Regions from separate parts of the Micromonospora sp. CA-111912 genome, predicted to be linked through region 2. Evidence: riboswitches for the same ligand, from Rfam matches in the RefSeq annotation. Region 2 holds a riboswitch; each other region holds the start of a gene.
What was found. Region 2 has a riboswitch for cobalamin ahead of ACQPZO_RS19325 ((2Fe-2S) ferredoxin domain-containing protein). Riboswitches for the same ligand answer to the same signal wherever they lie in the genome.

Region 1 (6,811 bases), 3.3 Mb from region 2:
ATGCGCCACGACCCGCAGGAGATCGCGCTGCACCGGTACATGCGCCGGTTTTTCCTGGAGGCAATGTCACGGCCGGTGCTGCGCGATCTTCACATCTGCTGGGGACTCGCCGGTCGCGGTCGGCTCAGAAGTCGTCGTCGAAGCCGACGGTGCCGGTCACCCCGACCTGGTACGCCGACACCCGCCGTTCGAAGAAGTTGGACAGCTCCTGCACGTCCTGCAACTCCATGAAGGCGAACGGGTTGGTCGACCCGTAGTGGACGGGCATGCCGAGCTGCGCGAGCCGCCGATCGGCGACGTGCTGGAGGTACTGGCGCATGTCGGCCAGGGACATCCCGGACACGCCCTGGCCGAGCAGGTCCTCGGCGAACTGGACCTCGCACTCGACGGCCTCGGTGAGCATCAGGCGTACCTGGTCTGCGAGGTCGTCGTCGAACAGGTCCGGTTCCTCGCTGCGGACGGTGTCGACCACGTCGAAGGCGAAGGCCATGTGCATGGACTCGTCGCGGAACACCCAGTTCGTGCCGGATGCCAGGCCGTGCAGCAGCCCCCGGGAGCGCAGGAAGTAGACGTAGGCGAAGGCGCCGTAGAAGAACAACCCCTCGATGCAGGCGGCGAAACAGATCAGGTTGAGCAGGAACACCCGCCGGTCCTGCTTCGAGCGCAGTTCCCGCAGGTCCTGGAGGGAGTCGATCCAGCGGAAGCAGAAGTCGGCCTTACGCCGGATCGAGGGAATGTTCTCGATGGCGTCGAACGCGGCGAACCGCTCGGCCTCGTCGGGCACGTACGTGTCGAGCAGGTTCAGGTAGAACTGGACGTGCACGGCCTCCTCGAACAGCTGCCGCGACAGGTAGAGCCGGCCCTCCGGCGAGTTCACGTGCTGGTAGAGGTTCAGCACCAGGTTGTTGGCGACGATGGTGTCGCCGGTGGCGAAGAACGCGACGAGGCGGCTCACCAGGTGCCGCTCCGCCGGGGAGAGCCGGTCGAGGTCGGCGAGGTCGGCGTGCAGGTCGACCTCCTCCACGGTCCAGGTGTTGCGGATGGCGTCGCGGAACCGGTCGAAGAAGTGCGGGTAGCGCATCGGACGGAGGGTGAGGTCCATCCCCGGGTCGAGCAGCATGTGTGTGGTCCTCGGGTCGGTGGCTGTGGCGTCGGTCGGGGCGGTCACTGGCAGGCCTCGCACGACTCGGGGTTCTCCAGGGAGCAGGCGAGCGCCTCGTCGACGGTCACCGCCGGCGCGACGACACCGACGGCGCCGACGGCATTGACCGGGCTGACGGCATTGACGGGGCCGACGGGGCTGACCGGGCCGACGGGTGCGACCGTGGCCTGCTGGATCCGGGTGGCGGGGCGGGACCGCAGGTAGTAGGTGCTCTTCAGCCCGGCCTTCCAGGCGTACAGGTACATCGAGGAGAGCTTGCCGATCGTCGGAGCGGCGAGGAACAGGTTCAGCGACTGTGACTGGTCGATGAACGGGGCGCGGGCGGCGGCCAGGTCGATCAGCGCCCGCTGCGGCAACTCCCAGGCCGTACGGAACAGCTGCCGGACCTCCGCCGGCAGTTCCGTGATGCCCTGCACCGATCCCTCGGCGCGCTTGATCGCCGAGCGGACCTGGTCGGTCCACAGGCCGCGGGCCTTCAGTTCGCGTACGAGGGCGGTGTTTACCTGGAGGAACTCCCCGGACAGGGTCTCGCGCTTGAACAGGTTGGACACCTGCGGCTCGATGCACTCGTAGCAGCCGGCGATGGAGGCGATGGTGGCGGTCGGGGCGATCGCCACCAGCAGCGAGTTGCGCAGGCCGTGCGCGGCGACGCGCTCCCGCAGCGCCGTCCAGCGCTGCGCCTGACTGCCCGTGACGCCCCACAGGTCCGGCTGGAGCTGGCCGCGTGCCGCCCGGGTCTCGGCGAAGGCCGGGTGGGCGCCGAAGCGTTCCGCCAGGTCGGCGGAGGTCTCCAGGGCGGTCAGGTACAGCTCCTCGCTGATCCGGGTGGACAGCTCCCGGGCTGCCGGGGAGTCGAACGGCAGCCGCAGGGCGAAGAACACGTCCTGCAGGCCCATCAGGCCGAGGCCGACCGGCCGCCAGCGGGGGTTGCTCGCCGCGGCCTGCGGGGTCGGGTAGAAGTTGATGTCGATGACCCGGTCGAGGAACGTCACGGCGGTGCGGACGGTGGCGCGCAGCCGTTCCCAGTCGATGCCGCCGTCGGCGAGGTGGGCGGCGAGGTTGACCGAGCCGAGGTTGCACACGGCGGTCTCGGCGTCGCTGGACACCTCGACGATCTCGGTGCACAGGTTGGACAGGTGCACCACGTTGCCCGGCTCGGCGGTCTGGTTGCACAACCGGTTCGCGGCGTCCTTGAACGTCATCCACCCGTTGCCGGTCTGTGCGAGGGTCCGCATCATCCGCCCGTACAGCTCCCGCGCCGGCACCTGCCGCACGTACCGGCCCTGCGCCTCGGCCGCCCGGTACGCCGCGTCGAACTCGTCCCCCCACAGGTCCGGCAGCTCCGGCACCACGTCCGGGTCGAACAGCGACCACATCCCGTCGGCCTCCACCCGGCGCATGAACTCGTCCGGGACCCAGTTGGCCAGGTTCAGGTTGTGGGTGCGCCGGGCGTCCTCACCGGTGTTGTCCCGCAGTTGCAGGAACTCCTCGATGTCCGGGTGCCACGGCTCCAGGTAGACGCAGGCCGCGCCCTTGCGCCGGCCGCCCTGGTTGACCGCCGCCACCGAGGCGTCCAGCGTCCGCAGCCACGGCACGATCCCGTTGGACTGCCCGTTGGTGCCCCGGATCAACGCGCCCCGCGACCGGACCCGGGAGAACGCGATGCCGATGCCGCCGGCGAACTTCGACAGGTTCGCCACCTGCGCGTACCGCTGATAGATCGAGTCCAGTTCGTCGCGCGGGGAGTCGACCAGGTAGCAGGAGGACATCTGGGTGTGCCGGGTGCCGGAGTTGAACAACGTCGGCGAACTCGGCAGGTACGCCAGGCTCGACATCAACCGGTAGAACTCGATCACCTCGTCCGGGGCGTGGGACAGGCCGCAGGCCACCCGCAGCAACCAGTACTGCGGGGTCTCCACCACCAGCCGGCTCGTCGGATGGCGCAGCAGGTACCGGTCATGGACCGTGCGCAACCCGAAGTACTCGAACCGCAGGTCACCGTGGGGGTCGACGGCGTCATCGAGCTGCGTGGCGTTGGCGGCGACGAACGCGGCGGTGCCGCCGCCGATGAGGCCCTCGACGTGTCCCCGTCGGATCGCCTCGCTGAACGACCCGATGCCCTGCCTGCGGACCTCCTTGTCGATGTAGCCGGCCAGCAGGCGGGCGGCCAGCCGCGAGTACTGCGGCTCCTCACCGATCATCTCGGCAGCGGTCTGGATGGACAGCCGGTCCAGCTCGGCGGTCGTCGCGCCGTCGTACAGGCCGCTGATCGTCCGTGTCGCCACCCGCAACGGGTCGACGTCGGCGAGGCCGACCGTCCACCGCTCGACCGCTCGGACGATCCTGTTGACATCGACCGGTTCGGTGCCGCCGTCGCGCTTGCGGACGCGCATCTGCGTCCGCCGCGGGCCCGGTAGGGCTGCCTCGTCGGCCGTCATGCCCTCGACCGGGACAACCTCGGTGACTGCCACCACTCACTCCTCGCGGGCTCGAGACCTGATGGCCTTCGGACGCGTGGAGACAGACACCGGCGGACGTCACGCCGGCGGGGCGCGGGTCAGGTGGCGTCGGCCGTCCCACGCGGCCTCGGACCGCCGCCCACCCCGGTATGGGTGCGCGGCGCGCTGGCAGGTCTTCGGACTCGCGGGCGTGACCGGGCTCACCGGTCTTCTACTGGCCGTCGCTTCCCAGGCCGCTGGCGGCCCAGTGCTGATGACGGCGGTCGTTCCCACTCACCGCTGCGGGGCAGTCCCGGATTTCCACCGGGTTCCCTCTTGCCTCGACCGCCCCGGATGAGCGGCCGAACCAGCTACGGTCGACACCATATATAGGGACTACGGCGTTGTCACACCCCACATGTCGAGTCCGGGCGTGTCGGAGACCGGGGCGGTGAAGCCTCGTCGATTTGTTCGGCGCAGCGACCGAGCCGATTGGTGGAGCGGGTCTGGATCCAAGGGCGGCGGACCCGGCCGGTAGGACCGGAACGGATGTCGACCGGTCGGGTTTCCGACGGGCATCCGTACACAAGGGATGGTGACCTCCTACGGTGACTTCCGGCACGCCAGGAAATGGACGTCGCCGGGAATCGACCCGGCGACGCGATTCAGGCGTTTTACAGGGGGTTGTCTCGATGCACGTTCGGAGCCGCGCCATCGCGGGTCTGGTCGCCGGGGCTGTGCTGTTGACAGGCCAACCGGCGGCTGCGGGCACTGTGCAGGGCAGTGCCGCCGACGAGGTCGCGAGCACCAGTGCTCGCGTCGCCACGGGAACGATCGGCGGCGATGCGACGCGCACGGCCGTCCGCACGGCCTCGTCACTGTCGGTGCCGGGACACACCGGGCTGGTTCCCAGCACGCCGCGCAATGACGTACCGAGGATCACCGACGGCGAGATCACCGACATCGAGGTGATCGGCAACCGGGTCTTCATCGCCGGCTCCTTCACCGCGATCGCCAACGTCGGCGGGACGCCGGTGGCGCAGCCGTCGCTGGCTTCTTACAACATCGACACGGGCCTGGTTGACACCGGCTTCCGGCCGACGTTCGACGGATCCGTCGAGGCCGTCGAGGCCTCGCCGGACGGCTCGTCGCTCTACGTCGCCGGCTCGTTCAACACGGTCGGTGGCCTGACGAAGCGCAAGATCGTACGGCTCGACCCGGTCACCGGCGCTCCGATCGCGGCGTTCACCGCGCAGGGGAACGGGCGCGCGACCGCTCTGGCCGTGAGCAACACCGCGGTGTACGTGGGCGGCCAGTTCACGAAGGTGAACAGCGTGAACCGCGGCGGGCTGGTCGCGCTCAACCCGACGACGGGGGCGGTGGACAGCGGGTTCAACCTGCCCCTGACCGGCGGCATCGGCGTCGGCGGCATGCTCACCGTGCAGCAGCTCAAGCTGACGCACAACGGCAGCAGGCTGCTGGTCGTGCACACCGGTCGCCAGATCGCCGGTCAGGACCGCTACGGCGTCGGTCTCGTCGACACCGCCACCAAGGCCCTCCTGCCGTGGCGCACCCGCCTGTGGGAGGACAACCTCTCCTTCGTCGGCGGCATCCAGCGGGTCTTCGCCGGTGACGTCGCGCCGGACGACTCCTACTTCGTCGTCACCAGCGGTTCGGGAGGCGATCGCCCGCCGATCAACGACACGGCGATCGCGTTCCCGGTGACCGGCGCCGACCACGTCGAGCCGATCTGGGTGTCGCGTCACTTCGACAGCATCTACTCGGTCGCCATCACCGAGACGGCCGTGTACGTCGGCGGCCACTTCAGTTGGCAGGAATCGCCGACCTCCAACGTCCCGTGGCCCGGCCTGGACAACGTCGGGTACGGCACGGGTCAGGGCCTGAGCGGCTACGGTCTCGGCGACCAGGTGGTCCGCCGTGACCACCTCGGCGCACTCGACCCGGCCACGGGCACGGCGATCGAGTGGAACCCGGGTTCCAGCTCGTACGAGGGGGAGAAGGCGATGCTGGCCACCCCGCGCGGCCTCTTCGTCGGTGGCGACGGCAACACCAAGGGCGGCCTGTCGGTGGGGCGGGTCGGGTTCTTCGACCTCACCCGGGCACCGGCGCCCTCGCCGGTCGACACGACGGTCGTCACGCCCATCGAGGGGGCGGTCAAGCAGGCCAACGCGCCGTTCGCGCTCGGCGGGCAGGCGACCTCTCCGGCCGGCGTCACCAAGGTCGGGATCGAGATCCAGAACCGGGGTTCCAAGAAGTACCTGCAGGACGACCTCACGACGTGGGGCGCCGCCAACAGCATCAACGCGACGGTCGCAGCGGTGAACTCCGCCTCGACCTCGTGGTCCCTCACCGTGTCGCTGCCCGTCGGCGAATATCAGGTCCAGGCGAAGACGTTCGGCAACAACGGCCAGGCCGATGCCTCGAAGGCCGTCAAGAAGATCGAAACCTTCAGCTTCGACGACCTGCCGCCGACCACGAAGATCACCTCACCGCCCGCCGGCCTGGTCGCCGCTCAGAGCTTCGTCGCGACCGGCACCGCCAGCGACGACAAGGGCGTCAGCGCGATGACGTACTCGTTCCGCAGGTCGGACAACCAGTACCTCCAGGACGACGGGACGGCCGCACCGGTCTACAACACCTTCCGGGGCGAGCCGGACGTCATCGGCGCGTTGTCGACCACCTGGCAGTTCGAGGTGGCCCTCCCCACCGAGGGCGAGTGGAAGATGACGGCCACCGCCATCGACAACGCCGGTCAGGGTGACCTGCGCGGCGACACCCGGGACTGGATCATCTCGGCGACCGGCGTCGCGCCGTCGGTGGCCGTCAGCACCCCCACGCCGATGACGCCGCCCACCGCCGCCGCGCCGATCACCGTCGCGCCGGGCGGCTCGATCACGTTCTCGGGGACCGCCGGCGACGACGGCACCCTGAAGTCGGTCGAGGTCTATTTGCGCAACAACACCACGCGCGAGGCGCTGGCGGCCGACGGCACGTGGGGCGCCGACTCGATCGCGGCGTACCACCGGGTCTCACCGATCAACCTGAATGCCCCGTCGTACAACTGGTCGTACACCACCGTGCCGCTCACGCCCGGCGTGTACGACTTCCGGGTACGGGCCACCGACAACCTGGGCCTGAGCACGACGACCGCCAATCTGGGCCGGCTCACCGTCACCGCCCAGGTGCCCGG
Region 2 (6,811 bases):
CGAGCACGCCGGGCAGATCACCAAGCGCGACCTGCGTGCCAGCGCCCTGGCCCGGCTCGCGCCCGCCCCCGGTCACCTGCTGTGGGACGTCGGCGCCGGTAGCGGCTCGATCGGCGTGGAGTGGATGCGTGCCTGGCCGACGGCGCGGACGATCGCGATCGAGTCCCGCGCCGACCGCGCCGCGCTCGTGCGTCGCAACGCCGCCACGCTCGGCGTTCCCGGCCTGCGTCTCGTCGAGGGCTCGGCGCCCGACGCCCTGGCCGGTCTCGAGCGCCCCGACGCGGTGTTCGTCGGCGGTGGAGCGACCGTCCCCGGCGTGCTCGAAGCGTGCTGGGACGCGCTTGGCGCCGGTGGCCGGCTCGTCGTCCACGGCGTCACGGCCGAGACCGAGGCGGTGCTGCTCGAGCGGTACCGTCGCCATGGCGGCGAGCTCGTCCGCCTGCACGTCGAGCGCGCCGAGCCGCTCGGCGGCTTCACCGGCTGGACGCCCGCGCGTGCCGTCAGCCAGTGGACCGTCACCAAGGGAGAGTCATGACCGTCCATTTCGTCGGGGCCGGACCCGGCGCCGCCGACCTGCTCACGCTGCGCGCGGTTCGCCTGCTCGAGGTTGCGGACGTGTGCCTGTATGCGGGCACCTACCTCGACGCCGACGTGCTCGGCCACTGCCGCGACGACGCCCGACTGGTCGACACCCAGCACCTTGACCTGGACGAGATCACCGCCCACCTGGTGCGGGCGCACGCCGACGGGCTGGAGGTCGTGCGGCTGTGCTCGGGCGACCCGTCGCTGTACTCCGCGGTACACGAGCAGGCGCGCCGGCTCGACGCGGCGCAGGTCCCGTGGGACGTCACTCCCGGTGTGCCCGCCTACGCGGCTGCCGCGGCGATCGTCGGCGCCGAGCTGACCGTCCCCGAGCTCGCCCAGTCGGTCGTGCTCACCCGCGCTCAGGCCCGTTCCACGGTCATGCCGCCGGGGGAGCAGCTCGCCGCGTTCGCCGCGACCGGCGCGACCCTGGCCCTGCATTTGGCCATCACTCGCAGCCGCGAGCTGGCCGCCGAGCTGGCCGAGTACTACGGCGACGGGTGCCCGGTCGTCGTCGTGTCCAAGGCGACGCAGCCGGATGAGCTCGTCCTGCGCGGCACACTGGCCGACATCGGCGAGCAGGTCGAGGCCGCGGGCCTGCGCCAGGCCGCGGTCATCCTGGTCGGCCCCGCGCTGGCTCCCGGCGTCCGCGGCGGTGAGTCGTTCCTGTACGCGGCCAGCCGCGAACGTCGCGCCCGCGGCTGACTAGGCGACGAAGCGCGGGCTCCAGACGCGGCCGGCCGCGGTGACCCGCGTCGACGAGGCGCCGACGAGCAGCAGGCACTTCATGTCGATGGTCTCGGGGTCGAGCTCGCCCAGCGTCGTCACGGTGAGGCTCTCCCCGGCGCGGCCGACGTCGCGACCCACGACTACGACGGTCTCGGGTGACTTGTGCTCCAGCAGCGTTGCTCGGGCCTGCGCGACCTGCTCGGTACGCGAGCGCGAGCGCGGGTTGTAGAGGGCGAGCACGAGGTCCGCCTCGGCGACGGCGCGCAGTCGCTTCACCACGACGTCCCAGGGCTTGAGCCGGTCCGACAGGCTCAGCACCGCGAAGTCAGCGCCGATGGGGGCGCCGGCGCGCGCCGCGACCGCTTGGACGGCCGAGATTCCGGGCACGACGCGCACGGCGACGTCCGCGTAGCGTGGGTCCTCCGCGGCCTCGAACACCGCTGACGCCATACCGAAGATGCCCGCGTCGCCGCCGGAGACGACCGCGACGCGCTCACCGGCGAGCGCCAGCTCGAGCGCCTCGCGGGCCCGGTCCACCTCGACGGTGTTGCCGGACGCGTGACGCACCAGGCCCGGGCGCTGCGGGACGCGCTGGACGTACGGTCCGTAGCCGAGGACGTGGCCGACCTCCGCGAGCACTTGCGACGCCTCGGGGGAGAGCCACTGGTCGGGACCGGGACCGAGGCCCACGACGACGACTTCGGCACCGGCGACGGGCTCGGTGACCTCACTCACCGAGCGGTCGTAGCGCGCCACACCGGGACGGGTGTCGCCGGGGACCAGGACGATCGAGAAGTACGGCACCGTCTCGGGGTCCACGTCGGCGACCGGGAGCACGCGCTGGGCGTCCATCGACGCCCGCTCGACGTACCAGGACCCCTCGACGCGTCCGGCCTGTTCGAGCGCCGAGCGGACCTTGGCGAACGTGCGGCCGAGCTTCATGATCACGGCGCCGTCGGTGTCGGCGAGGCGCCGGGCCAGCTCCGGCTCGGGAAGCGTGCCGGGCAGCACGGTCAGCACGTCGGTCTGCCGGACCAGGGGCAGGGCGGTCGTGGCCGTGGCGGCCGCGAAGGCGGGTACGCCTGCGACGACCTGCGTCTCGAACTCGTCCGCGAGCCGGTCGTGCAGGTACATGAACGAGCCGTAGAGCATCGGGTCGCCCTCGGCCAGCACGACGACGTCGCGGCCCGCCCTCAGGTGCGCGCGGAGCCGGTCGCCGCACTCGGCGTAGAAGTCCGCCATCGCGCCGGCGTACCCGCCCGGGTGGTCGGTGGTCTGCGTCGTCACCGGGTAGACGAGCGCCTCCTCGATCACGCCGTCCGGGAGTAGGTCGGCGGCGATGCGGCGCGCGTTGGACTGCTTGCCGACCCCCTGATGGTAGGCGACGACGTCCGCCGCGCCGATCAGCCGGGCGGCCTTCAGCGTGACGAGCTCGGGATCCCCCGGGCCGACCCCGACGCCGAACAGCCGGCCGCTCACTCTGCCTCCTGGGCCAGGGCGTTGAGCGCCGAGGCGGCCAGCGCCGAGCCGCCGCGACGCCCGGTCACCACGAGATACGGCACGTCGAGCCCGGGTGCGTCGGCGGCGAGGTCGATGAGTGCCTGCTTGGACTCGGCCGCACCGATGAAACCCACCGGCGTGCCGATGATCGCGGCCGGTCGCGGTGCGCCGTCACGCAGCATCTCCAGCAGGTGGAACAGGGCCGTGGGGGCGTTGCCGAACGCGACGACGGCACCCTCGACGTGCTCGGCCCACAGAGACACCGCCGCCGCGGACCGGGTCGTGCCCCACGCGCGGGCGAGCGCCGGGACCTCGGGCTCGCGCAGGAAGCAGCGGACCTCGTTGTCGCGGGGCAGCCGGGCGCGGGTGACGCCGGCGGCGACCATGTGCGCGTCCGTCAGGATCGGCGCTCCCGCATCGAGCGCCGCCCGGGCCGCCGTCACGAGACCGGGATGGATCACCAGGTCCCGCGTCAGGTCGGTCTGCCCGCACGCGTGGATCATCCGCACCGCGACCTTCTCGGCGTCGGCCGGGACGCGCGTCAGGTCGGCCTCGGCGCGGATGGTGGCGAACGAGTCGGCGTAGATCACCGCGCCGTCGGTGACGTAGTCGTAGCGGCGCGTCGGTGGGGCGAAAGTCATGCATTCTCCAGATCGGGGACGAGCAGGGTGCGCCGTGGCGTGACGACGAGGTCGCCGGCACCGAGGGCGCGGACCTGGTCCATGAAGCGAGCATCCACCCGGCCGTCGCGGACCGCCAGGTGCAGCGCGACACGGCCGTCGTCCTGCGCGATCCTGCCAAGCGGGGGTGGCGGCGTGCTCACCCGGGTCCCCGGGGCACGCTCGAGCACGGCGCCCAGCACTGCCGCGCCGGAGCCGGGCAGCTCCTCGACGTGCCAGGGAGAGCTCGGTTCGCTACCGGCGAGCTCGGCGAACCGCACGGCGAGTGTCGTCAGCGCCGCAGCGGCCTCGTCCAGCGGGACGACCGGTCCCCACGACGTCCCGGCGCGCAACTGCGCGGTGCTCGCGTCGAGCGCCACGAGACCGAGGTCCAGGTCGCGCTCGACCAGGTCGCCGCGGCCGTCGTCGAGCACGAACAGGAACCGACCGGCCAGCGCGGCGAGCAGGGGCTCCGCGCACAGCCGGGCGTCGAGGTCAGCGATCACCGGACGCAGGTCGGCGCGGCCACCGCTGCGTCCGGTGAGCGGTGAGGCCAAGATGTTGCGCACCCGCTCGTGCGACGTCGACGGCACGAGCCCGGTTGCCATGATCACGTCCACGACCGCGTCCGGCAGGCACCCGTCGTCGTGCTCGATGCCGCGCACCTGGAGGTTGGCGCGGCTGGTCAGGTGGACCGCGCCGTCGCCGTGCTCACGCGCCACCCGGACGAGTGCGCCGAGCGCCTCGGTCGTCACGGCGCCACCGGGAACGCGCACCCGGACGAGCGCGCCGTCGTCGGCGATCCAGGGGCGCAGCAGGCCGGGACACAGGTCGCGGCGGGTCCTCTCGGGCACGGCGCCATCGTGCCAGAGCCCGTCTCGGGCGCTGTCGGTCGGCGGTGCTACGTTCGTCCTGCCAGCCAAACTCAGCCATGAGCCAGGGAACCCGGTGAGAGTCCGGGACTGACGCGCAGCGGTGAGGGTGACGGGCGGAGCACGACGCCACTGGACCAACGGTCTGGGAAGGCGCTCCGTCCGGTTGATCCCGAGTCCGAAGACCTGCTGGCCGCAGACCCCCGTCTGCGACACCTGCCCATCCAGGCCTCGCGCACAGGCCGCCGGACGAAGGAAGACCGTCGTGTCTCGTTATGCTCGCTCGCACCAGATCGGATCCTCCCACCAGGTTCCCCCCACCTGGCTCGTCTGCTCCTGACGTCGTGAGCGTCCTCGTCCACGTCGCGACCGCCCTGCCGGACGCCGCCCGACCGGCGGTGCTGCGCCAGGCGGCCGAGGCCGCCGGTGCCCGTCTGGCATTCCTGCAGGGCGGCGAGCCGACCCTCACCCACGTGCTCGACCTGGTGCACGCCGACGGCGTCCGAGAGGTTCGCCTCGAGCCGGTGAGCACCGACGACCTGACCTACGCCCGCTCGTGGGTGGGACGCGTCGCCGGCCACTGGCACCGCCAGCAGATCGACCCGCCGGTCATCCGGTTCGGAGAGCGGACCATCACCGGCCGCGAGGCGCCGTTGTCGTCACCGGCCTGGGACGCGCCCCCGCCGTACCGGCACCATCTGCTGCTGTGCCGCGGCCCGCGCTGCAGCGCCCGAGGTGCGGACGAGACCTACCGCGCGCTCGTCGGCGCGCTCGTCGAGCACCGGCTCACCGACTCCGACGTCCTCATGGCGCAGACCGGGTGCTTGTTCCCGTGCAATCACGGCCCCGTGGCCGTCGTTCACCCCGACGGCGCCTGGTACGGGCCGGTTCGACCCGGCGACGCGGCCCGGCTGGTCCGCGAGCACCTTTGCGCCGGCCGCCCGGTCGACGACCTGCGCCTCGGCTCCCGGACCATCTCCACCGAAGGAGAAGCATGACCCGCATCGCTCTCATGTCCACGTCGGACACCGACCTGTTGTCGGCGCGTGCCAGCGGCTCGGACTACACCTGGGCCAACCCTGTCCGGGTGACCGACGAGCGCCGCGACGCCCTGACCGCCGAGGCGGACCTGGTCGTGCTGCGCGTGCTCGGTTCGCCCGAGGACGTGCGGGACGTCGCCGCCCTTGTGCGCGACGCCGGACGTCCCCTGGTCGTGCTCGGCGGGGAGCGGACGCCGAACGCCGCACTCATGGAGCTGTCAACCGTGCCGATCGGCGTGTGCGCCGAGGCGCACCGCTACCTCGCCGAGGGCGGCGCGGAGAACCTGGGTCAGCTGCACGCCTTTCTCTCCGACACGGTGCTGCTGACCGGCGAGGGCTTCGAGCCGCCGGCCGTCCTGCCCGAGTGGGGCGTCGGCCGGCAGGCAGCCGGGAGCGGTGTGCCACGGATCGGCATCCTGTACTACCGGGCACACGAGGTGAGCGGCAACAACGCGTTTGCGCACGAGCTCGCCGACGCGATCGACGCGACCGGCAAGGCCGTCGGCGTGCCGATCTTCGTCTCCTCGCTGCGGGCGGCGCCCGACGAGCTGTTCACCGAGCTCGCCACGCTCGACGCGATCATCGTCACCGTGCTCGCCGCCGGCGGCTCCAAGCCCGCCACCGCCAGCGCCGGCGGCGACGACGAGTCCTGGAACGTCGAGCGGCTGCGCGCCTTGGACGTCCCCGTGCTGCAGGCGTTGGCGCTCACCTCCAGCAAGGCCGAGTGGGAGGCGTCCGATGACGGCGTCACCCCGCTCGACTCCGCGACCCAGATCGCCATCCCCGAGTTCGACGGCCGGCTCATCACCGTCCCGTTCTCGTTCAAGGAGGTCGACGCCGACGGTCTGCCGCGCTACCAGACCGACGCCGAGCGGTGCGACCGCGTCGCGGGCATCGCAGTGAACCACGCGCGGCTCCGACACGTTGCACCGGCCGAGCGCAGGGTGGCCCTTGTCCTGTCGGCCTACCCGACCAAGCACAGCCGCATCGGCAACGCCGTCGGCCTCGACACGCCCGTATCGGCGATCCGGCTGCTGCGCGCGATGCGCGACGCCGGCTACCACCTCGGTGCGCCCGGCGAGATTCCCGGGCTCGACCCGCTCCCGCCGGTCGAGGGGGAGGACCCCGACACGACGGCCGGCAACGCGCTCATCCACGCGCTGATCGAGGCCGGTGGCCAGGACGAGGAGTGGCTCACGCAGGCCCAGCTCAGTGAGTCGCACGTGCGTATCGGCCGCGACGACTACCTGCGCTGGACCGCCCACCTGCCGGACGAGCTTCGTGCCGCCATGGTCGAGACCTGGGGCGAGGCCCCCGGCTCACTGTTCGTCGACGACGCCGGCGACATCGTGCTGGCCACGCTGCGCGCGGGCAACGTCGTCATCCTCATCCAGCCGCCACGCGGTTTCGGCGAGAAGCCGGTCGCGAT
Region 3 (6,811 bases), 2.9 Mb from region 2:
CCGGCGGCGTGCCGCACGCCGACTACCGGGCGCTGCCCCGGGTCACCTTCACCGACCCCGAGGTGGGCGCGGTCGGGCTGACCGAGCGGCAGGCCCGCGAGCGCGGCATCAACGTGCAGGTCGGCGTGAGTCAGCTCGGCTCGTCCACCCGGGGCTGGATCCACCGGGCCGACGGACTGATCAAGCTGGTCGCCGACGCCGACCGGGGCGTCCTGGTCGGCGCGACCTCGGTCGGCCCGGCCGGCGGCGAGGTGCTGTCGGGCCTGGTGGTGGCGGTGCACGCGGCGGTCCCGCTGACCCAGCTCCGGAACATGATCTACGCGTATCCGACGTTCCACCGCGCCATCGAGGACGCCCTGCGCAACCTGAGGTAGGCCGCCGCCGGTTCCCTGATCGTCCGACGCGCACGGGTCGTGCCGGGTGCGGTGCGGACGGTCAGGGGGCGGGTGCGGTGCGGACGGTCAGGGAGCCGCGGGTGCGCCGTGCCGGCCGGCGCCCGCGGCGAAGCGGGCCGCACCCGCCGCCGCGTCGGCCGCCAGCGACTCCGCGCCGTGGGCCAGCTCGACCGCGAAGGCCTCCGGCTCGGTCAGGTTGGCGCCGGCCAGCACCGCCGCCCGGTCGTTGCGCAGGCAGGTCTGCGGGTGGCGGGCGATCCCGGCGGCCAGCCGCTCGGCCTCCACCCGGGCCTCACCCGGCGCGACCAGCCGGTTCACCAGACCCATCGCGTACGCCTCCTCGGCCGGCACCGGTCGGCCGGTGAGGATCAGGTCCATCGCCCGGCTCTCGCCGATCAGCCTGGGCAGCCGGAAGGTCCCCCCGTCGACCAGCGGCACCCCCCAGCGCCGGCAGAAGACCCCGAGCACCGCGTCGGACTCGGCCACCCGCAGGTCGCACCAGAGGGCCAGTTCCAGCCCGCCGGCCACGGCGTACCCGGAGATCGCCGCGATCACCGGCTTGGACAGTCGCATCCGTGTCGGGCCCATCGGACCGTCGCCGTCGGGCTCGACCCGGTTGCCGCCGGGGGTGCCGATCGCCTTTAGGTCCGCCCCGGCGCAGAACGTCCCGCCCGCCCCCCAGAGCACGGCCACCGCCGCCTCCGGGTCGGCGTCGAAGGTGCGGAACGCGTCGGCCAGGGCCCGGGCGGTCAACCCGTCGACGGCGTTGCGGGCCGCCGGCCGATCCAGGATCACCGTGGTCACGGCCCCGGCGCTTTCGACCCGTACCCCCATCGGCGTCCCTCCCGGTCGGACGGCTCGACCCTCGGCCGTGCCCTCGGGGCGGTGGCGGCCACCCCCGACATCGACCGTAGTGGCCCGCCCGTCCCGACGGCGCACGGGCGGAGCCGGGCCGGCCGCCACCGGACGGCGCGCTAGCATCGGCGGCGGCACGATCATGCGAGGTGTCCCGCAGTTGCGGGGAGAATCGGGAAGCCGGTGGGAACCCGGCACGGGCCCGCCGCGGTGACCGGGGAGCCGCCGTCCACGCGCGTCACGCGCAGCCACTGGCCGCACGGCTGGGAAGGCGGACGGTCGGGCGTCGATCCGGGAGTCCGAAGACCGACCTCGCGTCTGGTGCTCACCCACAGGGTGGGCCGAGCGCAGCGGGAGCCTGCCTGTGGACATGTACGACGCCATCCACCGCCGCCGGGATGTCCGGGCCGAGTTCACCGGGGGGCCGGTGCCGACGGACACCCTGCACCGGATCCTCGACGCGGCACACGCCGCGCCCAGCGTCGGCTACTCGCAGCCGTGGGACTTCGTCCTGGTCCGGGACGCGGGGACCCGCAGCCGGTTCCACGAGCACGTACGGGCCGAACGGGACACGTTCGCCGCCACCCTCGACGGCGAGGCGGCCGAGCGGTTTTCCCGGATCAAGATCGACGGAGTGCTGGAGTCGACCCTGTCGATCGTGGTCACCTACGACCCGACACGGGGTGGCCCGGGCGTCCTCGGGCGGCACGCCATCGCCGACGCCGGGCTCTACTCGGTTTGCCTGGCCATCCAGAACCTGTGGCTCGCCGCCACCGCCGAAGGGCTCGGCGTCGGCTGGGTCTCCTTCTTCCGGGAGCCGTTCCTGGCCGGGCTGCTCGGCATCCCGGACGGCATCCGGCCGGTGGCGTGGCTCTGCCTCGGACCGGTCACCCACCTGGCGACCGTGCCGGACCTGGAACGGCACGGGTGGCGGCGGAAGCGACCCCTCGCCGAGGCGGTGCACCACGACCGTTGGGCGGCAACCGACCGGCGAACGGATGATTCATGAACCTCGATTACTGAGATAGCGTGACGTTCACTCTAAGTCCTTGACCCGCTACGCTCGGGAGGATCTTCATGCGTGCCACCGTCAGGGTCCTGCTCGCCTCCGTTCTCACCACCCTCGGCCTGACCGCCATCGTCGCCACCCCGGCCCTGGCCAGCGCCCCCGCGCCCTTCTGCGAGTCCGGCGCGTCGCAGTTCTACTGCGACGCCACCAGCACCGGCACGACGACCTGGACGGTCACCTGGTACTCCGGCAGCGTTGGTACCTTCACGACCGCCGGACCGACCCTCTTCGCCGGCTGCCCCTTCTCCAACATCGGCCTGCCGGTGCGGGTCAGCTACAGCTACTTCGACGGCAGCACCACCCAGTACAGCGACACCGGTAGGTTCACCTGCCGCAGCGGCCCCTGGCAGTAGCCGCGCAGCCGGCCCGGTCCGGCGGCGAGGGCTCCCGTCGCCGCCCGGGCAGGTGACGTGCGGGTGCGGCGGCGGTGCCGGCCGCGTCCCCGGACTGCCGGTCGACACCTACGGCGGCAGGCTCGTCACCGCCGACCGGTTTGCGACCGCTTCTGCCGGGAAGTCGGACGGGATGCGGGCACTCTTGACGAGAATCGAACAGAATTCGGCGCTGGACCGGGTCGGGGACCGGTTGCAGCGCGCCGTCCAGGCCACCATCCGCCCGCAGCGGGTACGCGACCTGCTGCACGGCGTCTTCCTCGGGCATCCGCTGCACCCGGCGCTGGTGCAGGTGCCGGTGGGCGCCTGGATCAGCGCCGCCGTGCTGGACCTCATGCCCGGTCAGCGTCGGGCGGCCACCACGCTGGTCGGGCTGGGCACGGTCGGCGCCCTCCCGGCGGCGGTCGCCGGGCTGAACGACTGGGCGGCCCTCACCCGGGACCAGCGCCGGGTCGGTCTGGTGCACGCCGCCTCCAACACCGTCGGCCTGGCCCTGTACGCGGGCTCGCTGGCCGCCCGGCTGAGTGGGCGGCACGGGACCGGGCGGGCGCTGGCGTACCTCGGGCTGACCGCGGCGAGCGCGGGGGCGTACGTCGGGGGGCACCTGGCGTACAAGCAGGGTGCCCAGGTCAACCAGAGCGTGTCCGAGCTGCACCGGATCAGCGAGGGCTGGCACCCGCTGGCAGACCTGGCCGGGCTGCCGCAGCGGAAGCTGGTCACCCGCGAGGTGGACGACGTCTCGGTCATCCTCTACCGGCACGGCGACGAGGTCACCGTGATGCTGGAGCACTGCCCGCACCAGGGCGGTCCGCTCGGCGAGGGCGAGGTCGCCGAGATCGACGGGCACGCCTGCGTGGTCTGCCCGTGGCACGGCAGCGCGTTCCGGCTCAACGGCGGCGAGGTCATGCACGGGCCGTCCGGGAACGACCAGCAGATCCTGCCGACCCGGGTGGTCGACGGGGTGTTGCAGGCCCGGCTGCCCTGAGCGTTCCCGCGCCGGCCGTCGACCCGCTCTCCGGCGTCAGTTCCGGCGGTGCCGACCGGAGACCAGGGCCCGCGCGCCGGCAGCGGCCCGGGCGATGCCCGGCCGGCGGCGCAGCCCGAGGACCGCGCCGATCTGCGCCCCGACGATGCTGGCCACGGCGAGCACCGCCGAGACCGCGAGCGGACGGTTCACCTGGTCCTCCTCGCTCGCCCGGGACGCCCCGGCGGCCATCGCCGGCTGCGGCCCGGAGGGCGGCTGGGCCACCTGCTGACTGCTGCGGGTCGACTCGGCCGACGGCTGGGCGGCCGACGGCGCGGGTGCCGGGCGGCTGGCCTGCGGCGTCGCGGGTGGCGTCGCCGGGGTCGCCGGAGCTTCGGCGGCCGGCGGGGTGGCCGGGGTCGCCGGCGGGGGAGTGACCGCGCCGCCGGGGGCGGGGGCCGTGGGCCGGACCACCAGCCGGCCGGTGGCGTGCGTACGGGCCCCGGCGTCGCCCGCGCCGTCGGGCAGCCTGATGAGCTGCCCCGGGCGGATCCGGTCCGGGTCGTGCAGCCGGTTCAGTTTCGCCACGTCCCGGTACCGGTCGAAGTCGTCGAGGTAGCGCTCGGCGACCTCGCCCAGGTAGTCGCCCTTCGCCACCCGGTACACCGTCGGCTCCACCGGCTCGGGTAGCTGGGCCGCCGTGGTGACCACGACCGGCGGCGCCGTCGGCGCGCCGACCGGGAGCGTCGCGGTCACCGGGCGCGCCGCCGGCACCGCCGCGGCGACGGCCGGCTGTGCCCCCGTCGGGTACGGGCCGGCCAGCACCGTCGCCGCGCTGGCCGCAGCCGGGCTCGCCGCGATGATCAGGGCCACCGACCCGACCAGCGCCGCTGCGGCCCGCTGCTGCCGGCTGATCCCGGGCAGCCGGGGTGCCGGCCGGCGCAGCGACTGCGCGCCCAACTCCACGAGCACAGAGAAGGCGAAGGTGGCCCAGCCGAACCAGCCGACCAGGGCCAGCGCCCGCAGGAACAGTTGGCCGTCGTCCCGGCTGGTCAGCGTGACGCCGATCTCGGCGAGGGTGGGTACGTGGTCGGGGAGCGGGTTGCCGGCGAACGCGATCAGCGCCACCGGCCCCCCGACCAGCACCGCGATCAGCACGACCAGCGCGCCGAACCCGGTGAGGACCTGTCCGGTCCGCCGTGCGGCGGAGCGACCCGGTGCGGCCATGGCGTTCCTTCCCTTCCTACGGGTCCTCGGTGAGGGCCCGCGCGGTGGCCTCACCGGAGACGGTGACGGTGTTGCCGAAGCCGAAGAAGCCGAGCATGTACCGGTCGTAGGTGACCGTGACGTGCACCCGGACGAGGGTCTCCCCGCCGACGACCGGGAACTCGACGGAGGAGGCGGTCACGTCCGCCGCGGCGAGGTAGCTGTTCACCGCGGCCCTGGCGGCCACCTGGTCGATCACCTTGGGCCCGCCCTCGATGGCCTTCGCCCGGTCGATGGCCTGCCCGCCGGTCCGGGCCGCCTCCGCGGCCAGGTTGTCGGCCCGCTGCATGGACCTCAGCTGACCGGCGCCGTCGAAGGCCAGCCCGATGATCGCGAGGACGCCGATCATCCCCGCCGCGAGGAACAGGCTGACCCGGCCGTCGTCGCCGCGGAGCCGGCGGGCGGTCACGACCTGCTCCGGTAGCGGTCCAGCGGGGAGGTGAAGGCGGCCGAGATCGTCCGGTTGGTCGGCATCGCCGGCAGCAGCGACAGGTCGATGTCGGCGAAGGAGACCGTGCAGGCCACCCGCACGGTGACGGCGGCGGGCTCGCCGGGATCGCTGGCGAAGGCCTCGTCGAAGCTGACCGCATCGCCGTCGACCGAGCCGCTGAAGGTGAGCGTCGGCTCGCCGGCGCAGTTCGCCCGCTGCCAGTCGAGCTGGTTGCTCGCGGCGGCCAGGGCCTGCTGCCGGGCGGTGGTGGCGTTCCGGGAGATGGAGGCGGCCCGGGCGGCATCGTGCGCCGCCGACTCGATCGCCTCCTGGGCGATCGCCGTACGCCCGGCCACGCCGGCCAGCACGAGCAGCGCGAGGAACGCCGGGGCGAGCACGGCCACCTCGACGGCGACCGAACCGCGTTCGTCTCGCCGCGGTCGGCGCCGGAGTCGGCGTCGGTCGCCGGCCGGCACGTCACGTCTGCGCACGCCGCTCATCCCGTCGTCCACCGTTCGACCGTGCCGTGGGCGGTCTGCCGCACCGGGAAGCTCACCCAGGGGACGACCGACAGGGCGGTGCCGGTCACCGTGCAGGTCACCTCGGTGGCGGCCGTCACGCAGTCGGGCCCCGGCGAGTCCCAGCCGACCAGCCAGTCACCGGCCGAGGTGAGGAAGTCGGTCGCCCGCTGTTCCCCGGCGCCGTCGGGAGCCTGAAGGACGCGCTGGGCGTTGACCGCGCTCTGCGCGGCGTTCAGCGCGGTGGCCCGGGCGACGAACCAGGCGGCGGCCTGGATCGAGGCGAAGAGCAGCACCAGGATCGCCGGCATCACGACGGCCAGCTCCACCGGGTTGGCGCCCCGCTCGGCCGGGCCGTCGGCGAGTCTCCGCCGCGCCCCGGCCAGCAGCCCCCGGGACGCCTCTCCGGGTGGCTGCCGTAGGCCGTCGCGCGCCCGCCCGCCCGGTTGCCGCCGTACGCCGTCGCGCGCCTGCCCCGGTGCGCGCAGTCCGGTGGGCCGGTCGGCGGGTGCCGACCGACTCCGGTCCGCGCGGGCGGGGCGGCCCGTCACGGTTTCGGGGCCTGCGGGGCGGTGTTGCCCGGGATGGCGTCCATCCAGTCTCTGGCCTTGGCCAGGGCGAGGCCGGTGACCGCCATGGCGACCGCGACCAGGCCGAAGATGATCACGGCGGTCGGCACCGGACTGTCGCCGCGCTCGCCGTCGCGGCGCAGCTCGGCCAGCCGCGTCGTCAACGCGATGTGCAGATAGGCGATGAGGTGCATGACGTGCTCCTTCGAACTGGGGAGGGGTTTCACAACCGGGCGAGGAACGGGTAGACGGCGAAGCCGAGCAGCACGAAGACCAGCAGCGAGCCGGGGATGTCCAGCCGGCTGGTGACCGCCTCGGCCCGGGCCAGGTTGTCGGTGCGGATCTGGTCGCGC

Region 1: it holds a riboswitch for cobalamin, as region 2 does, so the genes downstream of both, ACQPZO_RS03245 (ribonucleoside-diphosphate reductase subunit alpha) here and ACQPZO_RS19325 ((2Fe-2S) ferredoxin domain-containing protein) in region 2, are expected to answer to the same signal.
Region 3: it holds a riboswitch for cobalamin, as region 2 does, so the genes downstream of both, bluB (5,6-dimethylbenzimidazole synthase) here and ACQPZO_RS19325 ((2Fe-2S) ferredoxin domain-containing protein) in region 2, are expected to answer to the same signal.

What each region holds. Positions count from the first base shown of each region.
Region 1 is NZ_CP192007.1:683,642-690,452, reverse strand. It holds gene ACQPZO_RS03250 (ribonucleotide-diphosphate reductase subunit beta) at 125-1,120, opposite strand; gene ACQPZO_RS03245 (ribonucleoside-diphosphate reductase subunit alpha) at 1,165-3,600, opposite strand; cobalamin riboswitch at 3,772-3,987, opposite strand; gene ACQPZO_RS03240 (Ig-like domain-containing protein) at 4,293-6,811, shown strand, end outside.
Region 2 is NZ_CP192007.1:4,649,770-4,656,580, reverse strand. It holds gene cbiE (precorrin-6y C5,15-methyltransferase (decarboxylating) subunit CbiE) at 1-535, shown strand, start outside; gene cobM (precorrin-4 C(11)-methyltransferase) at 532-1,287, shown strand; gene ACQPZO_RS19340 (precorrin-2 C(20)-methyltransferase) at 1,288-2,790, opposite strand; gene ACQPZO_RS19335 (precorrin-8X methylmutase) at 2,787-3,452, opposite strand; gene ACQPZO_RS19330 (sulfite reductase subunit beta) at 3,449-4,324, opposite strand; cobalamin riboswitch at 4,370-4,550, shown strand; gene ACQPZO_RS19325 ((2Fe-2S) ferredoxin domain-containing protein) at 4,687-5,340, shown strand; gene cobN (cobaltochelatase subunit CobN) at 5,337-6,811, shown strand, end outside.
Region 3 is NZ_CP192007.1:273,697-280,507, forward strand. It holds gene ACQPZO_RS01305 (dihydrolipoyl dehydrogenase family protein) at 1-374, shown strand, start outside; gene ACQPZO_RS01310 (crotonase/enoyl-CoA hydratase family protein) at 462-1,229, opposite strand; cobalamin riboswitch at 1,386-1,579, shown strand; gene bluB (5,6-dimethylbenzimidazole synthase) at 1,615-2,259, shown strand; gene ACQPZO_RS01320 (hypothetical protein) at 2,328-2,672, shown strand; gene ACQPZO_RS01325 (Rieske 2Fe-2S domain-containing protein) at 2,845-3,696, shown strand; gene ACQPZO_RS01330 (LysM peptidoglycan-binding domain-containing protein) at 3,733-4,902, opposite strand; gene ACQPZO_RS01335 (hypothetical protein) at 4,919-5,350, opposite strand; gene ACQPZO_RS01340 (TadE/TadG family type IV pilus assembly protein) at 5,347-5,871, opposite strand; gene ACQPZO_RS01345 (TadE/TadG family type IV pilus assembly protein) at 5,868-6,278, opposite strand; gene ACQPZO_RS01350 (hypothetical protein) at 6,437-6,652, opposite strand; gene ACQPZO_RS01355 (type II secretion system F family protein) at 6,682-6,811, opposite strand, start outside.